Regions from separate parts of the Rouxiella sp. T17 genome, predicted to be linked through region 1. Evidence: predicted binding sites of a transcription regulator. Region 1 holds the regulator's gene; each other region holds the start of a gene.

Region 1 (5,305 bases):
CGCGTTCACGAGGCGTATTGGCTGTGACGACAGGCGGGGTCGCAGAGGCTGCCGCAGGCTTTTCTTCGTGCGCAGCGCTGGCCACAACAGGCGTCGGCTGCACTTCCTGGCCGGCAGTAAATTTCAGCATCCGCCGTAAAATGTCTGATGCACTTTCACCGATATGCTGCGTGTGGCTTGCGATATAGCGGTAAAGCTCTTCATCAACCTCAATCGTTTTCATCTTTATCCAGTACTGTTTTTCTACTTAATTTATTCAAAGGATTATACAAATTAAACTGCGCAAACAAAAAGGCTAATCACCTCAATATTCAAAAAGCAGAATAAACCCTATATCCCACTCGGAAAATCTTCCGTAACTCATGATAACCTAATGAGAATCTTACCTGTAATAAATGTCTGTACGGACTCTGCCATGAAATTACATTATCGACTGCAACCCGCCGAATCGTCTGAAAATCAGACATTACCTGTACTATTAATCCACGGCCTGTTTGGCACGCTGGACAATCTCGGCATTTTGGCACGCGACCTGAAACAACAGCATAGTGTGCTTCAGGTAGATTTGCGTAATCACGGGCTTTCAGCGCGCTCGTCCGTGATGAATTATCAGGCGATGGCCGAAGATCTGCGCGACACGCTCGACGACGCCGGTATCGAAAAAGCGCTGGTGATAGGCCATTCGATGGGCGCTAAAGCCGCGATGGCATTGACCGCCGTGGCGCCAGAGCGCGTCGCCAAGCTGGTGGCGATAGATATGTCGCCCGTGGATTACCAGATTCGCCGTCACGACGAGATTTTTGCCGCGCTCAATGCCGTGACCGAGGCGGGAATTAAAGACCGCGCAGGCGCCACGCAGTTTATGCAGGCCTATCTCTATAAAGGAAAGCGGCTGGAAGATGGCGTCATTCAGTTTCTGCTGAAATCGTTCCAGCAGGGCGAATGGCGTTTTAACGTGTCCGCCTTGCAGGCCGAATATGCCAATATTATTGGTTGGCAAGAGGTGCCCGCCTGGCCGCATCCGGCGCTGTTTATTCGCGGTGAACTCTCGGATTACGTGCAGGATAGCCATCGCGACGCCATTGCACGTCAGTTCCCGCTCGCCCGTGCGCACGTTATTGCCGGAAGCGGACATTGGGTACACGCCGAAAAGCCCGACGCGGTGCTGCGCGCGATTCATCGTTTCATCGACTAAATGGTTTAACGACCCATGCTTTTTTAGCAAAAGTGGCCTGAGCGACGAATATTTACTCTCATGTGCACAAGTCTGTGCATAAAAACGGCGAATCCTAATAACTTAGCTAATATTCAAGGTAGTTAGGCGTTGTGGAGGGATATACGCTAGGGTATGATTGCGCGCTGTAATTTTGCCCCTGCGCCGAGGCCGTTTTTCTCAGGCGTTGGAGGTAAATTGGGTTAGGGTTTGTTAACCCGAAATGTGTAACCATCTCATCTGAAAGGGCTTGCGCCGTTTCCGATGTAACTTCCCTAGTTGTACCGCTACCTATGGCAAAAGAACAACTGGATCGTACGACGCTTGATCTGTTCGCAGACGATCGCCGTCCGGGACGTCCAAAAACAAATCCGCTATCTCGCGATGAACAGCTTCGGATTAACAAGCGTAATCAGCTTCGCCGTGACAAAAACAACGGTTTGCGTCGCGTAGAGCTGAAAATCAATGCCGAAGCTGTCGATGCGCTTAACAAGCTGGCGGAACAGCAAAATATCAGCCGTAGCGAGCTGATTGAACAGATGTTGCTATCTCATCTGAACAATCAGGAAAGCGCGTCTTCGCACGACTGATTCGGGCGGGTAATGCTCGTGATTACCCGCCGTTGCTCTCTTTCTGTTGCTTACCGGTTGGGTTAGTTACCTGAAAGGTAAAGCTGTCCGCCCGAAAAAATCTCGACATTGCCTTTTGACTGCTCTCCTAATTAAAAAACGCGTAACGGAACACACAAAGGCGATAACGCTTTAGCGCGTTGCCCTATAAACTATTGGGCTATGATTTTTAGGTAATAAATTCCAGGCGTCGTTGATTCACGCTGCAAACGAACACATTGACTCACCGAGTCCATTAAAGAACAAGAGGTTAGATAAGCTTATGGCAGTTGTAGGTATCTTCTTTGGTTCCGACACCGGAAACACCGAAAACATCGCAAAAATGATCCAGAAGCAGTTGGGTAAAGATGTGGCTGACATTCAGGACATCGCCAAAAGCAGTAAAGAAGATCTGGAAAAATACGATATTTTGCTGCTCGGCATCCCAACTTGGTACTACGGTGAAGCACAGTGTGACTGGGACGACTTTTTCCCGACGCTGGAAGAGATAGATTTCGAAGGTAAGCTGGTAGCCGTATTCGGCTGTGGCGATCAGGAAGACTACGCGGAATACTTCTGTGACGCGATGGGCACCGTGCGTGACATCATCGAACCTCGCGGCGCGGTGATCGTCGGTCACTGGTCAACCGAAGGTTACGGCTACGAAGCGTCGAAAGGCATGGCGGATGAGACCCATTTCATCGGTTTGGCTATCGACGAAGACCGTCAACCCGAGCTGACCAACGAACGCGTTGACGCCTGGGTTAAGCAAATTTCCGAAGAATTAAGCCTTGCCGAGATTATCGGTTAATCCCACACAAAGGCTAAGGCCCTGAAACGTTGAGGTTATTCGTTAAAGGGCCAAACTATCACTGAAATTAACAATTTAAGAGCTTCAAAATTGTAAATTTCAGCCCGATCAAGGTACACTAACTGTATCTGTTTTATCGTTCTGCCCGCATTGGGTTTAAAACCTTTGGTCTTGCTTTATACCTTCGGGTCTGCTTAAAACCTTTGGATCAGAATGATGGTTATTAACAGCCCACCGTTTTCATTAACGTGATTAGCATAGTGACAGGACTAAATCCGCATGACTGACAACAACACCGCACTGAAGAAAGCCGGCTTAAAAGTCACGCTTCCGCGTCTTAAAATCCTGGAAGTGTTGCAAGCCCCGGCAGGTCACCACGTCAGCGCGGAAGATTTGTACAAAGAACTTATCGACATGGGCGAAGAGATTGGTCTGGCCACGGTTTACCGCGTGCTTAACCAGTTTGACGATGCCGGCATTGTTACCCGCCACAACTTTGAAGGCGGCAAGTCAGTATTTGAACTGACCCAACAGCATCACCATGACCACCTTATCTGCCTCGATTGCGGTCGTGTTATTGAATTCCGCGACGAATATATCGAAGCACGTCAGCGTGAGATTGCCAAACGCCACGGCATTAAATTAACCAACCACAGCCTTTATCTTTACGGTCACTGCGAAGACGGCAACTGTCTGGAAGATGATTCTGTGCACGGCAAAGGCTAATAGCCGGCGCCAGAGCGGTTATGAAGAATAACGGCTTATGAATACAAAATGACCGCTGAAAAGCGGTTTTTTTTTGCCTGCGATCTGTCCTCTCCTTCATAACGGCAAACTTTTGCTTCGCGATAGCCAAAAAAAATGCAGCCCGCAAAGGCTGCATTTTTCATTGGGTAAATCACCAACAGGCATTACACCGCGGGCTTGCTTTCCCAGTTATCACGCAGGCCAACGGTGCGGTTAAACACCAAATGCTCGGCGCTGGAGTAAGTGCTGTCGGCGCAGAAATAACCTTCGCGCTCGAACTGCAGGCTCACACCAATTTCGGCTGAAGCCAGGCTTGGTTCAACGAAGCCTTGGGCAATTACCAGCGACTCTGGGTTGATGGTGGTTAGGAAGTCTTCGGCCTGCGCCGGATTTGCCACGCTGAACAGACGATCGTACAGGCGGAATTCGGCTGGCTTGCCTTCTGTCGCAGAAACCCAGTGGATCACGCCTTTTACCTTGCGGCCATCGGCAGGATCTTTGCTTAGCGTATCAACGTCATAGCTACAGAAGATGGTAGTAACATTGCCTTCTGCGTCTTTTTCGATGCGCTCAGCCTTGATTACGTACGCGTTACGCAGGCGAACTTCTTTGCCCAGCACCAAACGCTTGTACTGCTTGTTGGCTTCTTCGCGGAAATCGGCCTGATCAATAAAGATTTCGGCGGTAAACGGCACGTCGCGCGTCCCCATTTCCGGCTTGCTCGGATGGTTCGGCATCGACACCCACTGCACGGCGTCGCCAGCAAAGTTTTCGATAACGACTTTTACCGGGTTAATCACGGCCATCGCGCGCGGAGCGTTCTCGTTGAGATCGTCACGGATACAAGATTCCAGCGCCGCCATTTCAACGTTGTTATCCTGCTTGGTCACGCCGATACGACGGCAGAACTCGCGGATGGAACCGGCGGTGTAACCACGACGACGCAGGCCTGAAACCGTTGGCATGCGCGGGTCATCCCAGCCTTCAACGATATTCTCGGTCACCAGCAGGTTCAGCTTGCGCTTGGACATGATGGCGTATTCGAGATTCAGACGAGAGAATTCGTACTGACGCGGATGACAAGGAATGGTGATGTTATCCAATACCCAGTCATACAGACGGCGGTTGTCCTGGAACTCCAGCGTACACAGCGAGTGGGTGATCCCTTCCAGCGCATCGGAAATGCAGTGGGTGAAATCGTACATCGGATAGATGCACCACTTGGTGCCGGTCTGGTGGTGATCGGCGAACTTGATGCGATACAGCACCGGGTCACGCATCACGAAGAACGGCGATGCCATGTCGATTTTGGCGCGCAGGCAAGCGGTGCCTTCGGCAAATTCGCCGTTACGCATTTTCTCGAACAGCGCGAGGTTCTCTTCAACCGTACGGTCGCGGAACGGGCTGTTTTTACCCGGCGCGGTCAGGTTGCCACGGTATTCGCGGATTTGATCCGGCGACAGTTCGTCGACATAGGCCAGGCCTTTCTGGATCAGTTCAACCGCGTAGTGATGCAGCTGGTCGAAGTAATCGGAAGAGTAATGAACCTTTCCGCTCCATTCGAAGCCGAGCCACTGCACGTCTTTCTTGATCGACTCGACAAACTCGATGTCTTCTTTAACCGGGTTGGTGTCGTCAAAGCGCAGGTTGCATTGGCCCTGATAGTCTTGTGCGATGCCAAAGTTCAGGCAGATCGATTTTGCGTGGCCAATGTGCAAATAACCATTTGGCTCAGGGGGAAAACGGGTCACTACAGACGCGTGTTTTCCGGATGCCAGATCTTCATCGATAATCTGACGGATAAAATTTGTTGGGCGGGCTTCAGCCTCACTCATTGTTCAATTCCTCTACGCGAACGAAAGCTCGAAAGACTAACCGCATATGTTCATACAAGCTTCGCTTCGACACAACCCTTAAGTGGCAATT
Region 2 (5,305 bases), on a different contig from region 1:
TCCGAGAAATCGCCGGGCGCGCGTTCCCAGGTAAAGCACCACACCAGCGCCAGCACGATGGCGCAAATAATCGAAAACACCAGGCTGGAATAGAAGAAGGAGAGGGCGTTATCTTTGCCAAAAATATTCAGCAGCACGCCCGGCAGGAAAGCCGCAAGAATCGCCGAAAGCTGCGCCAGCGCGATACGCGCACCCGAAAACTTGGTTTTCTTTTTGAAGTCATCGGTCATCTCCGGCACTAGCGTTTCATAAGGCACCAGAATCATGGTGTAGACGATGTCGAACAGCAGATAAGTCAGCAAATAATAGCCATAACTCATGTTGCCGACCCACATCAGGCTATAGCTAAACACGCACGGAATACCCAGCAGAATAAAGAACTTGCGGCGGCCAAAGCGTTTGCCGAGCCACGTCGAGCCAAAGTTATCGGTGAGAAAGCCCATCAGCGGGCTGATAATCGCGTCGAGCACGCGCGCCATGGCGAAAATAAAGGTCGCTTCTATCGGCGTCAGGCCGCAGAAAGTGGTGTAAAAGTACAACAGCCACGCGGCGGTCAGCGCGGTGGTGCCTGCGCCGAGAAAATCGCCCGCGCCATAGGCGAGGTAGTTGGCTAATCCAATCTTGCGAGAGGTCATGTTTAAAACTCCCTGAACGTGACAGGTGGCAAATAACAACGGTTTCCGGACAACTCAGACGGATTAGCAATGAACTTAAGGCCAGACGGCGGGATTAACCTTCGTGATTTGGCAACCCTGCGGCGCAAAGTGGCAAAATTACAAAGAGCAGCCCGCCCAAACTCTAAATTTATAAAACAGTGTTTTAATTTTGTGTAAAGGAAGTGATGAAACTGAGAGCGGCGACACAAATATTGAGGGGATGAAGCAGGTGATAGGGGATAAAACGTAAAAAGGGCGACCGTTTACACGATCGCCCTAGGGCTGTTTAATTCAAACTACGATCTTGATCTAAAACAACAACTTTATGTCGAACAACAATCAACAGATTAGAAGGTTGCGGTCACGCCGGTGTAATAGGCGCGGCCCGGTTGGTTATAGGTAACGGCACCTTCCGCCGAGCGATAAATCTGCTTGTCGAACAGGTTGCTGATACCCACGTTCAGGCGCAAATCTTTAGTCAGCTGATAGTTGCCGCCGATGCCGACCAGCGCGTAAGCCCCGATTTCAGACTCGTCGAGACCGCTAGCTTCCTTGCGGATTTCACCGGCAGTACGCGGTTTCTGGCGACCGTAAAGGGTCCAGTTAGCATTGGCCGACAGCTTGTCGGTGACCTGCCAGTCCAGCATGGTGTTGATGGTGTATTTCGGAATAATCGACAGCGGATTACCCGTTTCTTTGTATTTAGAAACAAACATGTAGGTCGCATTGGTGCGCCAGTTAAGTTTGTCTTCAACCAATGGCACCGTCAGGTTACCTTCCAGTCCTTCAACCAGCGCCTTACCGCCGTTTTCCCAACGATAAACCGCGTAGCCGTTCGAGGTGCTGCCTACGTTGGTGGTGCCGGAAACAATCTTGTTGGAGTAGTCGTTACGGAAGTAAGTCACGCCCGCGCTGTACCCTTTGTTGTCGAACTGCAAACCAATCTCTTTGTTTACGCTGACTTCAGGATTCAGGTTTTTATTGCCCAACAGGTAGCAACCGCCGGTGGAGCCGATGGCGCAGCCGTTGCCGCTGCTCGCCAACAGATAACCTTCGCTCGACTGATAGAGGTTTGGCGCTTTAAATACCCGCGCGATACCGGCTTTCAGTTTGAAGTAATCACCCAGCTGCTGCGAGGCGTTCAGGCTTGGACTCCAGTTAGCACCAAAGCGGCTCTGATAGTCGAGACGCACGCCCGGAATCACCGTGGTGCCGCGCAGCACGTCCATATTATCTTCGAGATATAGAGAGCTGATGCGCTGGCTGTTACGGGCGCTACGATCTGACGCATTGCCAGAAACGCCATCGATTTCAATGCCATTGGCGCTGGTGGCCTGCATCGAGGCCGGATCGTTCAGCTTCTCTTCTTCCCATTCGGTGCCGACGGTTAAGGTCTGATCGAACAGGGAAGAGTAGAGCGGCACGGTCGCTTCGCCGCTGGCTTTATAGTTTTCGTAACGGCTGGTGCTGTAGTCGGTGCTGTTGATCATCCCTTCAACTTTGCCGGTCGACCCTTCGCTCAAGCGGGTGTTGTTGGTCTTTTCGTAGTTCAGACTTAGCTTGGTTTGGCCCCAATCCCAGATGCCGTTGTGGGTCACATTGTAAGTTTGGCGATACATGCGGTTGGTTTCGGCACCATAAAGCGTCGGCACCAGCGTGCTGACGTTGCTGTTGCTGTACTGCGTGTCGCCCGCGTAAATATTGCCCTGACGGCTGTAACCGTAGGAAAAGTCGAGGTATTGCTGCTGGTTTATCTTCCATTCGAACGCCGCGTTGATATCGCGGTTGCGCACGCCTTCACGGCCTGCCGCATAGGAGCCGTTTTCGGAACTGTTGATATCGTAGGCGTCGGCGTCGGTTTTATTGATATTGCCGTACAAACGCATGGTCAGCACGTCGTCGATTAACGGGCCGCTCAGGCTAAAGTTGGTGCGCTTGGTGTCACCTTCTTTGCTGTTTTCAGGCTGATTGGTGTAGGCAGAAAGCGAGCCGTGCCACTCATTGGTTGGACGTTTGGTGATGATGTTAACCACGCCGCCCATCGCGCCCGAGCCGTAGCGCGCCGCCGCCGGACCGCGCAGCACGTCGATGTGATCGACCATTTCTACCGGCACCCAGTTGGTGTCGCCGCGGGTGTCGCGTTCGCCGGTGCGGCTGTAGCGCACGGCATTGCGTGAAGTCACCGGATTTCCGTCGACCAGAATCAGCGTATTTTCAGGTCCCATGCCGCGAATGTCGATTTGACGGTTATTGCCGCGCGCGCCGTTGGCACTGTTACCGGTTAGGTTTACGCCCGGCATTTTGCGGATAATATCGGAGAGATCGTTAACCGGCGGATCGTTTTCAATATCTTTTTTGGTAATGATAGAAACGCCCGGCTGTTGTTTAAGCGCCTCTTCGGCCTTAATAACCATGACGTCGCCGCCATCGTCTTTTTTATTCTCATCAACAGGTGTTTTTGAATTAACAGGGTCACTCTCTTTTTTAGATACAGCGTCTGAAGAAAGTGCAGAGGTAGCTGAATAAGCGCTGCCACTCATGATACTGATTAATAACAGCGCGAGTGGCTTTTTGGAATATTTTATACGCCCAGACATGATGATGTTCCAATCCTTTATATTTACAATTTAAATAACAAGAACGCAAATCATAATGATAACGATTATCATTGTCTATAGATATTTCAAGATGTGTAAAGTGTGTAAGGTCCTTATAAACAGAGTGTTATGAATAAAACGACGCGCAAGTTTACCTTGTCCATTCATTGCGTTCTAAGCAGGGAAAAAGTAATTAATAGATTATGGAGATAAAATGAGAGAAGTGTTTTGGTTTTATAAAGATTAGGTAATTATTCGGTGAGGAGGTTTGAGAATTGATGCCTAAATATACATCTTGAAGAAAAAGCTATTAATTATCTTAATCAGGTAAAAAAAGGAAAAAATAGTTCAAAATTAATGCATGGATTAAATTATTTACTCCTCTTGGAGGCCGCGCCTCCTATTAGATAATAGAGAGGTAATTAATTTATCGCCGTACTGCCGCGCATAATGAGTTGAGTCGGAAGTGTCACGCTTTCTTCAACCTCATCGCCTTCGAGCGCGGCCAGCAAATGTTTACCGGTCAGCGCGCCCATCTGTTGATAAGGAATATCGATGGTGGTCAGCGCAGGCGAACAAAGCTGTGCAATATCGCTGTCGCCGAGCGCGGCAATTGCCAGCTGCGCGGGGACGGAAATTCCCTTGCGATGACAGGCCAAAAGCGCGCCGCTCGCCAGCTGATCGGAAGTACAAATCAGCAAGTCGAGTTCGGGCCAGGTGAGCAAAATATCGGGCAGCAGGCTTTTTCCGGTTTCAACCGTCGGCGGTAAAGACGAACTCACCACGCGATGAGGAGAGTGATTCAGCGACAGCATCGACGAATGCCAACCACTGAGAATTTGCTGCACAATGTGATGCTCGTGGGCGGCGCACAGCAGGGCAATATTGTGATAACCCTTCAGCGCCAGCGCATTGATCAACTGCTTGATGGCTAAACCGTAGTTGGCGCCGATATTCATGCCAATAGGCGCGCCGATCGTGCCGCCGACCTGCATCACCGGAATCGTCGACTTGAGCAGCAGGTTGTTGCTCTCTTCGTTGCAATCAAAATCGTACATCACCATCGCGGCAGGATTGTAAGAAAGCATCATCTCGACCAGCTTGGACTGGTCGGCAGCGGCGTAGTGATCCTCCGCCATGATCACGTTATAACCCTTGGGTTTCAAAATCTTGTGCAAGGCCTCGGAAAACTGCGCGCAGCCGGGCGTGGTAATGGAAGGCACTAAAGTGGTGATCAGCCGTGAAGTGGAAGAGGCGAGATTGCTGGCGGCCAAATTTGGCACGTAACCCAGCTCGCTAATCGCGGCCTCAATCTTCTCTCTCACCTGCGGCGAGACTTTTTCGGGCTCGCGCAGTACGCGCGACACGGTCATGGTGCTGACGCCTGTCAGCCTCGCCACATCCGCTAAAGTGCTTTTTCCCGAGTTCCGCCGCTGCTTTGCCTTCATTGCTGTTTCGCCTTTATGACTTATCTATTTTTTTGCTCTTCTGCCGCTAGCCTTGGCAGAACCCAGCCTGATTTAACGTCTCTTTTTACGCGTGCTGCAAACAATAATCCAGTGATAGCCCAATTGTTAGCGTTAACATGGCGTTATCATTTTATGTGTTAGCGCTAACAGTAATTGCGATTTTGGTCACAGAATCGGCGCTGTCGCTTCCTTATACTCCTGAAAACTTTCATTCAGTGAGGTTCTCATGCTCGCCAAATGGCTAACAGCCGACAGAATCAATATCGTCGAGCAGGTCGAAGACTGGCGCGCCGCCGTGCGCCTCTCTGCGGCTCCGCTTCTCGACGCGGGCGCTATCACGCCTGATTATATCGAGGCGATTTTTGCTTCCCACGAAAAGCTTGGCCCGTATTACGTGATTGCGCCGGGTCTGGCAATGCCTCACGCGCGGCCGGAAGAGGGCGTAATTACCCCCGCATTATCGCTGCTGCACGTTAAACAGGGCGTACATTTCGAGTCGGAAGAGAATGATCCGGTATTTGTCATCGTCATGCTCTGCGCCATCAACGGTGAAGAGCATCTGGAAATGATTTCACATCTGGCC
Region 3 (5,305 bases), on a different contig from region 1:
GATTGCGGATAGGGAAAGGGGGCCTGTATTTCGCGCGGCAACTTTTGAAAACGCAGGAGGGTAACCTGCCGTTTTTAAGGTGTGATTGAAAGATAAAGATAACTACACGGAGAATTTGCATGACAATGAACACACCGATGCTGGTGACATTTTGTGTCTATATTTTTGGCATGATACTCATCGGGCTCATCGCGTATTTGCGAACCAAAAACTTTGATGATTATATCCTTGGGGGACGTAGTTTAGGCAGTCTGGTTACCGCACTCTCGGCGGGTGCTTCAGACATGAGCGGCTGGTTATTGATGGGATTGCCGGGCGCGATTTTTGTTTCGGGCATTTCCGAAAGCTGGATTGCTATCGGTTTGACGCTTGGCGCGTATCTTAACTGGAAACTGGTGGCCGGACGCCTGCGCGTTCATACCGAAGCCAACAACAACGCCTTAACGCTTCCCGATTACTTCACGCACCGGTTTGAAGATACCAGCAAGCTGCTGCGCATCATCTCAGCTGTCGTAATCCTGATTTTCTTCACTATTTACTGCGCATCGGGCATTGTTGCCGGAGCACGTCTGTTCGAAAGTACTTTCGGTATGACCTATGAAACCGCGCTGTGGGCCGGTGCTGCCGCCACTATCGTTTATACCTTTATTGGTGGTTTCCTGGCGATCAGCTGGACCGATACCGTGCAGGCGTCGCTGATGATTTTCGCGCTGATCCTCACGCCGGTTATCGTTATTCTGGCGGTAGGCGGTATCGATTCGTCAATGATGGTTATCCATGCGAAAAGCCCTGAATACACCGACATGTTTAAAAACATGAATCTGGTCGCGATTCTGTCACTGCTGGGCTGGGGCTTGGGCTACTTTGGTCAGCCGCACATTCTGGCGCGCTTTATGGCTGCCGATTCGCACCACACTATTCGTAATGCGCGCCGTATCAGCATGACCTGGATGATCCTGTGTCTCGCCGGTACTATCGCCGTCGGCTTCTTCGGTATCGCCTATTTCGCCAATAATCCAGGCGAAGCGGGCAACGTGACGCAAAACGGCGAGCGCGTATTTATCGAGCTGGCAAAAATCTTGTTTAACCCGTGGATTGCCGGCGTGCTGCTCTCTGCCATTCTGGCGGCGGTGATGAGTACGTTAAGCTGTCAGCTGCTGGTTTGCTCGAGCGCGATTACCGAAGATCTCTACAAGGCTTTCCTGCGCAAAGGCGCGAGCCAGAAAGAGCTGGTTTGGGTAGGGCGTTTGATGGTGCTGGTGGTCGCGGTCGTGGCAATCGCACTGGCGGCGAATCCAGATAACAAAGTGCTGGGTCTGGTGAGCTACGCGTGGGCTGGTTTCGGCGCGGCCTTTGGTCCGGTGATCCTGATTTCCGTGACGTGGTCACGCATGACGCGTAACGGCGCGCTGGCCGGGATGATTATCGGTGCGGTAACCGTGCTGGTGTGGAAACACTACGCGTGGCTGGATCTGTACGAAATCATTCCAGGCTTCATTTTCGCATCGATAGGCATCGTGCTTGTCAGCCTGATGGGTCGCAAACCTTCCGCTTCAATCGACAAGCGCTTTAATGATGCAGAGGCGCTCTATAACACGAAATAAAGAGCACTCTTTATAACCAACTTTTTATACCTAACAAAAAATCCCCCTTTGAACAGGGGGATTTTCATTTGAAATCTACAGTCTAGAGTTACAGACTCACTGCTTTCTCTCGAAAACGTTATCTCTGCGCCAGCTCTGCAATCAGCACTTCAGCGGTTTCTGCCGAAGAGGTTGGGTTTTGTCCGGTAATCAATAGGCCGTCGCGCACCACGTAAGAGGCCCAATCATCGCCGCGCGAGTAATTTCCGCCCAGTTTGATCAGCTCATCTTCTACCAGGAAGGGCACGATGTTAGTCAGCTGTACTGCTTCTTCTTCCGAATTGGTAAAGCCGGTGACTTTCTTGCCTTTCACTAACGGTTGACCGTCGGCAGCTTTCACATGGCGCAAGACGCCCGGAGCATGACACACCAGCGCCACCGGTTTTTGGGCCTGAATAAAGGCTTCAATCAGCGCGATCGACGCTTTGTCTTCTGCCAAGTCCCACAGCGGGCCGTGACCACCCGGATAAAATACGCTGTCGAAATCGGCCTGTGACACGCTGCTCAACGGCACGGTGGTTGCCAGCTGCGCCATCGCCTGCTCATCGGCTTCAAAACGATGGGTCAATTCGGTCTGGAACATCGGCTCGTTGCTTTTCGGGTCCAGCGGTGGATTGCCGCCCTTCGGCGAAGCCAGCGTTATTTCAGCGCCCGCAGCTTTGAAAGCGTAATAAGGAGCTGCCAACTCTTCGAGCCAAAAACCCGTTTTCTTGCCGGTGTTACCGAGTTTGTCGTGCGAGGTCAGAACCATCAGAATTTTCATTACGCTTTCCTTTATTTTTAGACTGAGATTTAGGTTTTGGGATGTTTTTGAACACCGCCATCATCTCTTGTCGTGACATATTCTAGAAATTTATTTAACTTATCGTAGATATTCATAACGGAAATAACTCGATGAAATACGATCTCAACCTGTTGCCCGTGTTGGTGACCCTGATGGAAGAGCGCAACGTAACCCGCGCGGCAGAGCGGCTGGGCATGACGCAACCGGCGTTGTCGAATGCGCTAAACCGACTGCGTGAAACGCTGCAAGATCCGCTGTTTATTCGTGAACGTTACGGCATGAGGCCGACCCAAAGGGCAGAAGAGTTAGTTCAGGTGATAAGAAACGCGCTGGCAAATCTCGATGATGTAATTTTGGGCCAGCAGGATTTTGACCCGTCACAGGCCACGCGGCTGTTTACGTTAGCCTCAAACAGTTATGTCGAGTTTGTGTTGATGCCGCTGATTGTGGCGCGACTGCGGGAATCTGCGCCCGGTGTGCGGATTCGTTTTATTCCGTATGGCAATGACCTGATCGAAACGGGCGTGATTTCAGGCTCCACGGACATGGTGCTGGGCAGGGTGATGGACCCGCCGAATAATCTGGTGGTGCAGCATTTGATGGACGAAGGGCTGGCCTGTCTGGTGCGGGCCGATCATCTCGAAATCGGCGACAGCATGAGTTCGGAGCAGTACGAGCGCATCAAGCACGTCAACGTTTTGCCGCCGGGCAGAATGCGTGCGGGGCTGTTTCAGGCGCTCGAGCAGCGCAATCTTAAACGACAGGTCGCTATCTCCGTGACGCATTTTCTCGCCGTGCCGGAGATGATTGCCGTAACAGATTACTGCGCCACGCTGCCGAAACAAATTTGTCGTCATTTGGCGAACGATAAACGGGTTAAGGTCTTGCCCGCGCCGGTCGATCTCGGCACGTTTCCAGTAGAAATGGCGTGGCACGTGCGCTATCGCCACGATCCCGCTCATCGCTGGCTGCGAGCAATGATTGTTGATGTCGCGAAAGCGTTAATGGCAACGGAAATGGCAGCAGAGACGGATAAAAGAAGTTAAGGCTTATTTTTCAAGCCGTAACGGATCAATAAAAGTGGCAACCCGCTCGAAATCCTGAAATCATCGGAAATTTTCCCAAAATAGAAATAATATATTTACGAAATTATTACTCTGGCCTCTTGTTTTTATTCCTAATGGAATGATAATCACAATCGTTTTCATTTTTACCTAACTTTACAGATTTGCCTCAGGTATCGATGTCGACGCGTTGATTTTCAATTAAGTCGCTGGAGTCATCCCTATGTTTGTTCCATTTCTGATTATGTTCCGCGAAGGGCTCGAAGCCGCCCTGATTGTCTCCCTGATCGCCAGCTATCTTAAACGCACCCAGCGCGGACATTGGCTCGGCACGGTGTGGTGCGGCGTGATTGTTGCCGCCGCACTGTGTCTCGGGCTGGGCATCGCTATTAACGAAACCACCGGCGAGTTTCCACAAAAAGAGCAGGAGCTGTTTGAAGGGCTGGTCGCGGTGGTCGCGGTCTGTATCCTGACTTACATGGTGTTCTGGATGCGCAAGGTCTCGAAATCGATCAAGGTGCATCTTGAGGGCGCAATCGACCAGGCGCTAAATTCCAACCGTGGACAGGGCTGGGCGCTGGTGGCGATGGTATTTTTTGCCGTGGCGCGCGAAGGTCTCGAATCCGTATTCTTCCTGCTTGCAGCATTCCAGCAGGATGTCGGCATTGAAGCGCCCATCGGCGCAGTGTTAGGTCTGGTCGCCGCCATCGTGCTCGGCTTTGCGATTTATTACGGCGGAGTAAAGCTGCAATTAGCCAAGTTCTTCAAGTGGACCAGCCTGTTTATTCTATTCGTCGCGGCAGGGCTGGCGGCAGGAGCGATTCGCGCCTTCCACGAGGCCGGACTCTGGAACGGCTTACAGGCGACGGCGTTTGATCTCAGCAACGTGCTGTCAACCGACTCGCTGTTCGGCACGCTGCTGGAAGGGATGTTCGGCTACCAGCAAGCCCCGTCAGTCAGCGAAGTCATCGTCTATTTCCTCTACCTGATCCCGGCCTTGATTCTCTTTTTCTTACCGACCCAAAAACAGCTCAAAGGCGCAACCTCGTCCGCAGGCCATAAAACACAGCGCTAAAATGGGCGCACAGTCACCTACAACAGCAAATCTTAATCGTCAGGGAGTTCGTTATGTCCGCTTCAAGTAACGCGTTAAATCGTAAGGTTTTTTTCCGCTGCAAAGCGCTTCAGCTGGCGCTGCTTTCACTGCCCGCCATGACTTTCAGCGCCAATTTGATGGCGGCAGACGTGCCACAAGTAAAGATTACGGTGACCGACAAACAGTGTGACCCGATGCAGCTGACCGTGCCTGCGGGCAAAACGCAGTTTGTTATCCACAACGCCAGTAAAAAGGGCCTTGAGTGGGAGATTCTGAAGGGCGTGATGGTTGTGGAAGAGCGTGAAAACGTGGCGCCGGGCTTTACCCAAAAGATGACCGCCAATCTTGAAGCGGGCGAATATGACATGACCTGCGGCCTGTTGAGTAATCCAAAAGGTAAACTGATTGTCACGGCGGCAGGCGAAGGCGCGAGCAGCAAGCCAGACGCGATGGCGTTAGTTGGCCCTATCGCCGAGTATAAAGTCTATGTCACTCAGCAGGTTGGCGAGCTGGTAACCCATACCAAAGCCTTTACCGATGCCATCAAGCAGGGCAACCTTAAACTGGCTCAACAGCTTTATCCGTCAACGCGCGTTTACTATGAGCGCATTGAACCTATCGCCGAGCTGTTCTCTGACCTTGACGGCAGCATCGACGCCCGTGAAGATGATTTCGAGAAGAAAGCCGAAGACCCGAAATTTACCGGCTTCCACCGTCT
Region 4 (5,305 bases), on a different contig from region 1:
TTCTGCCACGGTCGGCAAGGCGTAGGATTCGAGTTTTGGAATGGCCATCGTTTTATTCTCCAGAGGACTTTGTTGGGGACTGCACGTCAAACGTTTGACGCAAAAGCTTTTTATCTATTTTGCCGACCGGCGTGAGCGGCAGAGTGTCGACGCGCACGAAACGGTCCGGCAGCTTGAACTCGGCAATGCCCTGCTCGCGCAGATGACGACGCAGCGCCACGGCTTTCAGCTCGACGTTCGAGATGATAAAGGCACAGCTTTTCTCGCCCATCAGCTCGTCAGGCATCGAAACCAGCGCCGCGTTGATGATTTCAGGATGGCGCAGCAGCAGGTTTTCAATCTCTTCCGCCGCGATTTTCTCGCCGCCACGGTTTATCTGATCTTTCAAACGTCCTTCGACGCGCACATAGCCCTCTTCGCTCAGAGAAATCAGGTCGCCGGAGCAGTAAAAACCGTTTTCGTCGAAGGCTTCGGCGTTGTGCTCAGGGCTGTTGTAGTAGCCACGGAAGGTGTAAGGGCCGCGCGTCATCAGGCGTCCGACCTCACCGGCTGGCAGCGGATTGCCGTGTTCATCGGCGACCCACAGCTCGTCGTCGGGTGACATCGGGTAACCTTGGGTGCTCAGAATATGCTGCTCGCTGTCGTCCAAACGGGTGTAGTTGACCAGACCTTCGGCCATGCCAAACACCTGCTGCAACTGGCAACCGATCTCGTTTTGGATGCGCGCCGCCAGCGTTTCGCCCAGCTTCGCGCCGCCAACCTGCAACAATTTTAAACTCGCGAGCTGTTTGTTGCTGCCCCACTCTTCAATCGCCTGCAACCAGAGCGTAACGGCCGGTGGCACCAGCGCGGTGACATTAACCTGATGCTTTTCAATCAGCTGGAAGCACGATTGCGCGCTCGGGTCAGCGGCTAAAATCATCTGACCGCCGCCGTAAAACACGCCAAGCGCGCCCGGCGAACTCATCGGATAGTTATGGGCAATCGGCAGCGCGCACAGGTAACGGGTTTCGCTATCAAAACGGCAGACGTCAACACTGACGCGGATACTGTAATAATAGTCGTTGTGAGTACGCGGAATAAGTTTCGGCGTGCCGGTGCTGCCACCCGAAAGCTGGAAGAACGCGACCTGATCGGCTGGCGTCGGCGCGGCGGTAAAGTCGTCCTGCGCTTCGTTAATCAGCGCGGCAAGTGAAAGCTGGCCTTCGGCGGCGTTGCGTAAAACGACGAGGCGCAGTGAAGCGTGCTCGTTCAGGAACCCGTCGAGGAAGCTGTCGTTGCCAATCAGCGGATGATCGCGGTCGGCAATCAGCAGCGCCGGTTTAATCTGGCTGGCGTAGGCGTTCAGCTCGGTGCGCTGATGGCTGAATAGCGCGTTAACCGGCACGACGCCGATTTTCAGCAGCGCGAAGAACACCACGTAGAATTCGTTAACGTTGCCAAGCTGCACGACAGCGGTGTCGCCCGCATTCAAGCCACGGCGACGCAGCGCGCCCGCCAGCTGATTTGACTGCTCGTTAAGCTGGCGATAGGTCAGGCTGCCGGCGGCGTCAATCATCGCCACGCTGTCGTTATTAGCTTGGCGAGTCAGAATGTCGGTCAGCGGCTGGTCTATCCAGTAGCCGCGCTCGCGGTATTTTTTGGCGAAATCTTCCGGCCAGGGGGTAAAAGCAATGCTCATTGTTCTTATCTCTGCTTAGTCTTTTTTAAAACCGTCTGTTCTAAAACCGTTTTGCTGAATCTAGCTTTTTTCTAAACCGGCTGTTTTTCTCAATCGATCGTTTGCTAAACCGGTTATTTTGCTAAACCAAAAGCGCGCAGCATGGTGGTGAGTTTTACGCCGGTTTCGCGCCATTCGGATTCCGGAGAGGAGTCGGGCACAATTCCTGCGCCGGCAAACAGGCGTACTTGATCGCCTTTGACGGTGCCGCAGCGGATAGTGACCACCCACTCGCCGTTGCCGCGATCGTCACACCAGCCGACGATGCCGCCAAACAGGCCGCGATCGAAAGGCTCGAGCTGGTCGATCAATTCGCGCGCCGCTAAGGTCGGCGAGCCGCACAGCGCGGGCGTCGGGTGCAGCAGGCAGGCCAGCGACAGCGCGTTTTCCTGCGAATCCAGCACTTCGCCGTTAATCGGCGTTGAAAGATGCCACAGCGTTGGCGTGCTCAGCAGCTCGGGCGAGGCCGGAATATCCAGCGAACGGCTACGGCTCGCCAGCACCTGACGCATGCCTTCGGTCACAATATGGTGCTCGTACAAATCTTTACCCGAATCCAGCAGCACGCGGCTCACTTCCCCGTCTTTTTCGGGACAGCTCTCGCGGCGGGCAGAACCAGCCAGCGGATTCGAATAGAACTTATTTCCCTGCTTGCGCAGCAGTAATTCCGGGCTGGCACCAATCAGTGCGCCCTCTTCCAACGGTACGTGGAAATGGTAACCGTTAGGGTTTTGCTCAACGATGCGGCTCATCAGCGCCTGCGGCTCTACCGGCTCGCGCGTGGTTATCTCCAGCAAACGTGACAGCACGGCTTTTTCCAGCTTGCCGTCGTTCATCGCCTGCACGGCATCGCTGACCATCTGCATAAAGGTTGGCTGATCCGGCAACTCCGTCTTGCTGGCAATCTCGGGCAAGGCCCCTTCTTTACCCGTCGCGCCCGCCATCGCCTCATCGCGTTCAAACCATGCGGTCTGCTGCGGAACAAACAGCGCGGAAGGCTGGCGCTTGTCGAAAGGGATCGCGCCACACAGCACGGGATGCTTAATGCCTGCGGCGCGGGCATCGGAAAATGCCGCGGCTACCGCCTGCTGAAACGCGCCGTTAATCTTGTCGCCATCGAAAGCCGATTCGGTCACTTTGGTCAAACAACCCTGCGTGCTCAGGCTTCGATAAGCGGAAGTAAAGAAAAAGCCCGAAGTAGGGGAAAGTTCGGCAGCCGATGCGCCCTGACTGGCAGGTTGGCTTTGGTTAGCGGGCTGGCCTTGATTAGCCTCAAGCTTGCCAGCTAAGTCGCGCTCTTTCATCACAGTATCCATCTGTATACTCCTACGTATATAATGATAACTTTCATGATAATCATTATCATTTGTATTTAATCGCGTTTAAAGTACGTGATGCGTTTCACAGTGTCAATGAGGGAGGTTAAGGTTTGAAAATGATGACATCAGTATTTCGCCCGCTAGCGGCAGTTTTAGGAATTTTCGCGCTGTTCTCGCTAACGGCACACGCGGCGGACGGCTGGCCACGCGAAATTAAAACCTCACGCGGCGTGATTACCCTGAAGCAGCCGCCGCAGCGCATTGTCTCCACCAGCGTGACCGTTACCGGCACGTTGCTGGCCATCAATGCGCCGGTAGTGGCGAGCGGCGCGACCAGTCCGAACACGCGCATCGCCGATGACCAGGGATTTTTCCGTCAATGGGGCGACGTGGCGAAACAGCGCGGCGTGAAACGTTTATATGTTGGCGAACCGAATGCCGAAGCTATCGCGGGTGAAGCGCCCGACCTGATTATTGTGGCCGCGACGGGCGGCGATTCTGCGCTGAAAGTTTACGATCAGCTCTCTGCCGTCGCGCCGGTGATGGTGGTGAATTACGACGACAAGAGCTGGCAGGCGCTGGCGGAAGAGCTGGGCGAAGCCACGGGCAAAGAGGCGGATGCCGCCAAAACCGTCGCCCGTTTTGACGCGCGCGAAAAAGCGGTGAAGCAAAGTATTCACCTGCCGCCACAGCCGGTTTCAGCGCTGGTGTATCGTCCGGACGGTAAAGCCGCCAACTTATGGACGCCCGCGTCGCCACAGGGACAGCTTTTGGAGCAGCTAGGCTTTACGCTGGCGCAGCCTCCGGCCAACGTCGCCAGTGGACAAACGCAGGGAATTCGCAAAGACATCATTCAGTTAGCGGGTGAAAACATGGCGGCGGGCTTGAACGGCAAATCGCTGCTGCTGTTCGCCGGTGATAAAACCGACGCCCAGCGTTTATCCGGCAATGTGTTTTTGAGTCACCTGCCTGCGGTTCAAAACAAGCAGGTGTTTGCCTTGGGCGCGGATACTTTCCGTCTGGATTACTACAGCGCCAGCAATGTACTGACGCAGCTGGAAACCCAGTTTAAAGGTCACTAATCCGTTTTACGGGCGAGTTTTGTCTGACGCATTAGCGGGTTGGAGAGTCTCCGGCCCGCTGTTGTTCACGATGTGAGAAGCTTGATGACTCACCTCGCGCAGCGCACGCAGCGAAAACGCCAGCACAATCCCGATAATCGCCGCACCAAAACCAAAGGTTGCCGAGCTGGCAACCGGCAGCAGAATGGATCCCATCGACCCCAGCAGCAGCGCGCCGAGTGCGTCACCCGTGACGTTTTGCGCGGTCCATAAGCCGTTGACGCGGCCCAGATATTCATCCGGCGTTAGGCGCTGAATCAGCCCGTATTGCAGCAGCGAATTTATTGCGCTCAGATAGCCGAAAATCACCAGACACAGCAGCGCGGTGCTGTACCACGGCATCAGGCTGAACAGGCCGATCGCTACAAACGCGGCAATCGCGGTGGTCAGCATCATCCAGCCTGGACGCGCAACGTTCGCCACGCGACCACTGGTAAACGCGCCAATTGCTGCACCCAGCGGCACGGCGGCATACATCAGCCCAAGCCGCGACGCATTCACCTGCCACATCCCCGACAGCGCCGGATAAAGCACGCGCACGGCGCTCGCCATGGTTAACAGCGCGCCAATCAGCGCCACCATGCCAATGACTTTATTCTGGAACAGGAAACGCACGCCGCTCGCCAGCGATTTCAGCGGATGCTCGCGCGGCTGCGGCGGAGGCGGAAGTTGCGGCAAACGCAGCAGCGGGATCAGGGTGAGCAAGGTGCCGAACGCCGCCAGCCCGTAGTTCCACACCACGCCGCCGTTGGCGATAATCAGGCCACCGACGGCGGGCGAAAGAATCGAGCCAAAACGCACGGTTAACATGCTTAACGCCCCGGCCTGCACCAGATTTTCGCGGCCCACCAGCGCGGGCTGGGCAGCCAGCAACGCCGTCACGCCGACTGCGCCGAAGAATCCGTCCCACACGGAGAGCAGATAAATCACCACCAGCGACGGCGAAGGCATCGCGGCGTTAATGCACAGCCCGACAAAGCCAATCCCGCAGGTGGATCGCGCGAATAAAATCAGTCGGCGGCGCTCGTAACGGTCGGCCATCACGCCACCCATCAGCAGGCCGACAAACATGCCGCTGCCCGCGAGCGTTACGGCGAGGCCGACTAAAAGGGTCGATCCGGTCAACGCCTGAATCTGCACCGGCA

The links. The regulator Fur, encoded in region 1, represses iron uptake genes when iron is present. The targets are predictions, from matches to a motif close to ATAATAATGAGAACNACTATCAA.
Region 2: the regulator Fur is predicted to act here: its motif matches at 3,303-3,325, upstream of SC206_RS12185 (TonB-dependent siderophore receptor).
Region 3: the regulator Fur is predicted to act here: its motif matches at 3,613-3,635, upstream of efeU (iron uptake transporter permease EfeU).
Region 4: the regulator Fur is predicted to act here: its motif matches at 3,070-3,092, upstream of fepB (Fe2+-enterobactin ABC transporter substrate-binding protein).

What each region holds. Positions count from the first base shown of each region.
Region 1 is NZ_JAWUEA010000035.1:316,025-321,329, reverse strand. Features, by position in the region: gene seqA (replication initiation negative regulator SeqA) at 1-223, opposite strand, end outside; gene ybfF (esterase) at 416-1,195, shown strand; gene ybfE (LexA regulated protein) at 1,507-1,803, shown strand; gene fldA (flavodoxin FldA) at 2,105-2,632, shown strand; gene fur (ferric iron uptake transcriptional regulator) at 2,912-3,358, shown strand; gene glnS (glutamine--tRNA ligase) at 3,544-5,214, opposite strand.
Region 2 is NZ_JAWUEA010000032.1:105,673-110,977, forward strand. Features, by position in the region: gene SC206_RS12180 (MFS transporter) at 1-635, opposite strand, end outside; gene SC206_RS12185 (TonB-dependent siderophore receptor) at 1,004-3,253, opposite strand; gene SC206_RS12190 (LacI family DNA-binding transcriptional regulator) at 3,676-4,701, opposite strand; gene SC206_RS12195 (PTS sugar transporter subunit IIA) at 4,949-5,305, shown strand, end outside.
Region 3 is NZ_JAWUEA010000029.1:4,510-9,814, forward strand. Features, by position in the region: gene putP (sodium/proline symporter PutP) at 120-1,604, shown strand; gene SC206_RS10325 (type 1 glutamine amidotransferase domain-containing protein) at 1,723-2,406, opposite strand; gene SC206_RS10330 (LysR substrate-binding domain-containing protein) at 2,538-3,473, shown strand; gene efeU (iron uptake transporter permease EfeU) at 3,715-4,566, shown strand; gene efeO (iron uptake system protein EfeO) at 4,620-5,305, shown strand, end outside.
Region 4 is NZ_JAWUEA010000003.1:13,350-18,654, reverse strand. Features, by position in the region: gene SC206_RS00390 (isochorismatase family protein) at 1-48, opposite strand, end outside; gene SC206_RS00385 ((2,3-dihydroxybenzoyl)adenylate synthase) at 53-1,681, opposite strand; gene SC206_RS00380 (isochorismate synthase) at 1,795-3,024, opposite strand; gene fepB (Fe2+-enterobactin ABC transporter substrate-binding protein) at 3,156-4,121, shown strand; gene entS (enterobactin transporter EntS) at 4,128-5,305, opposite strand, start outside.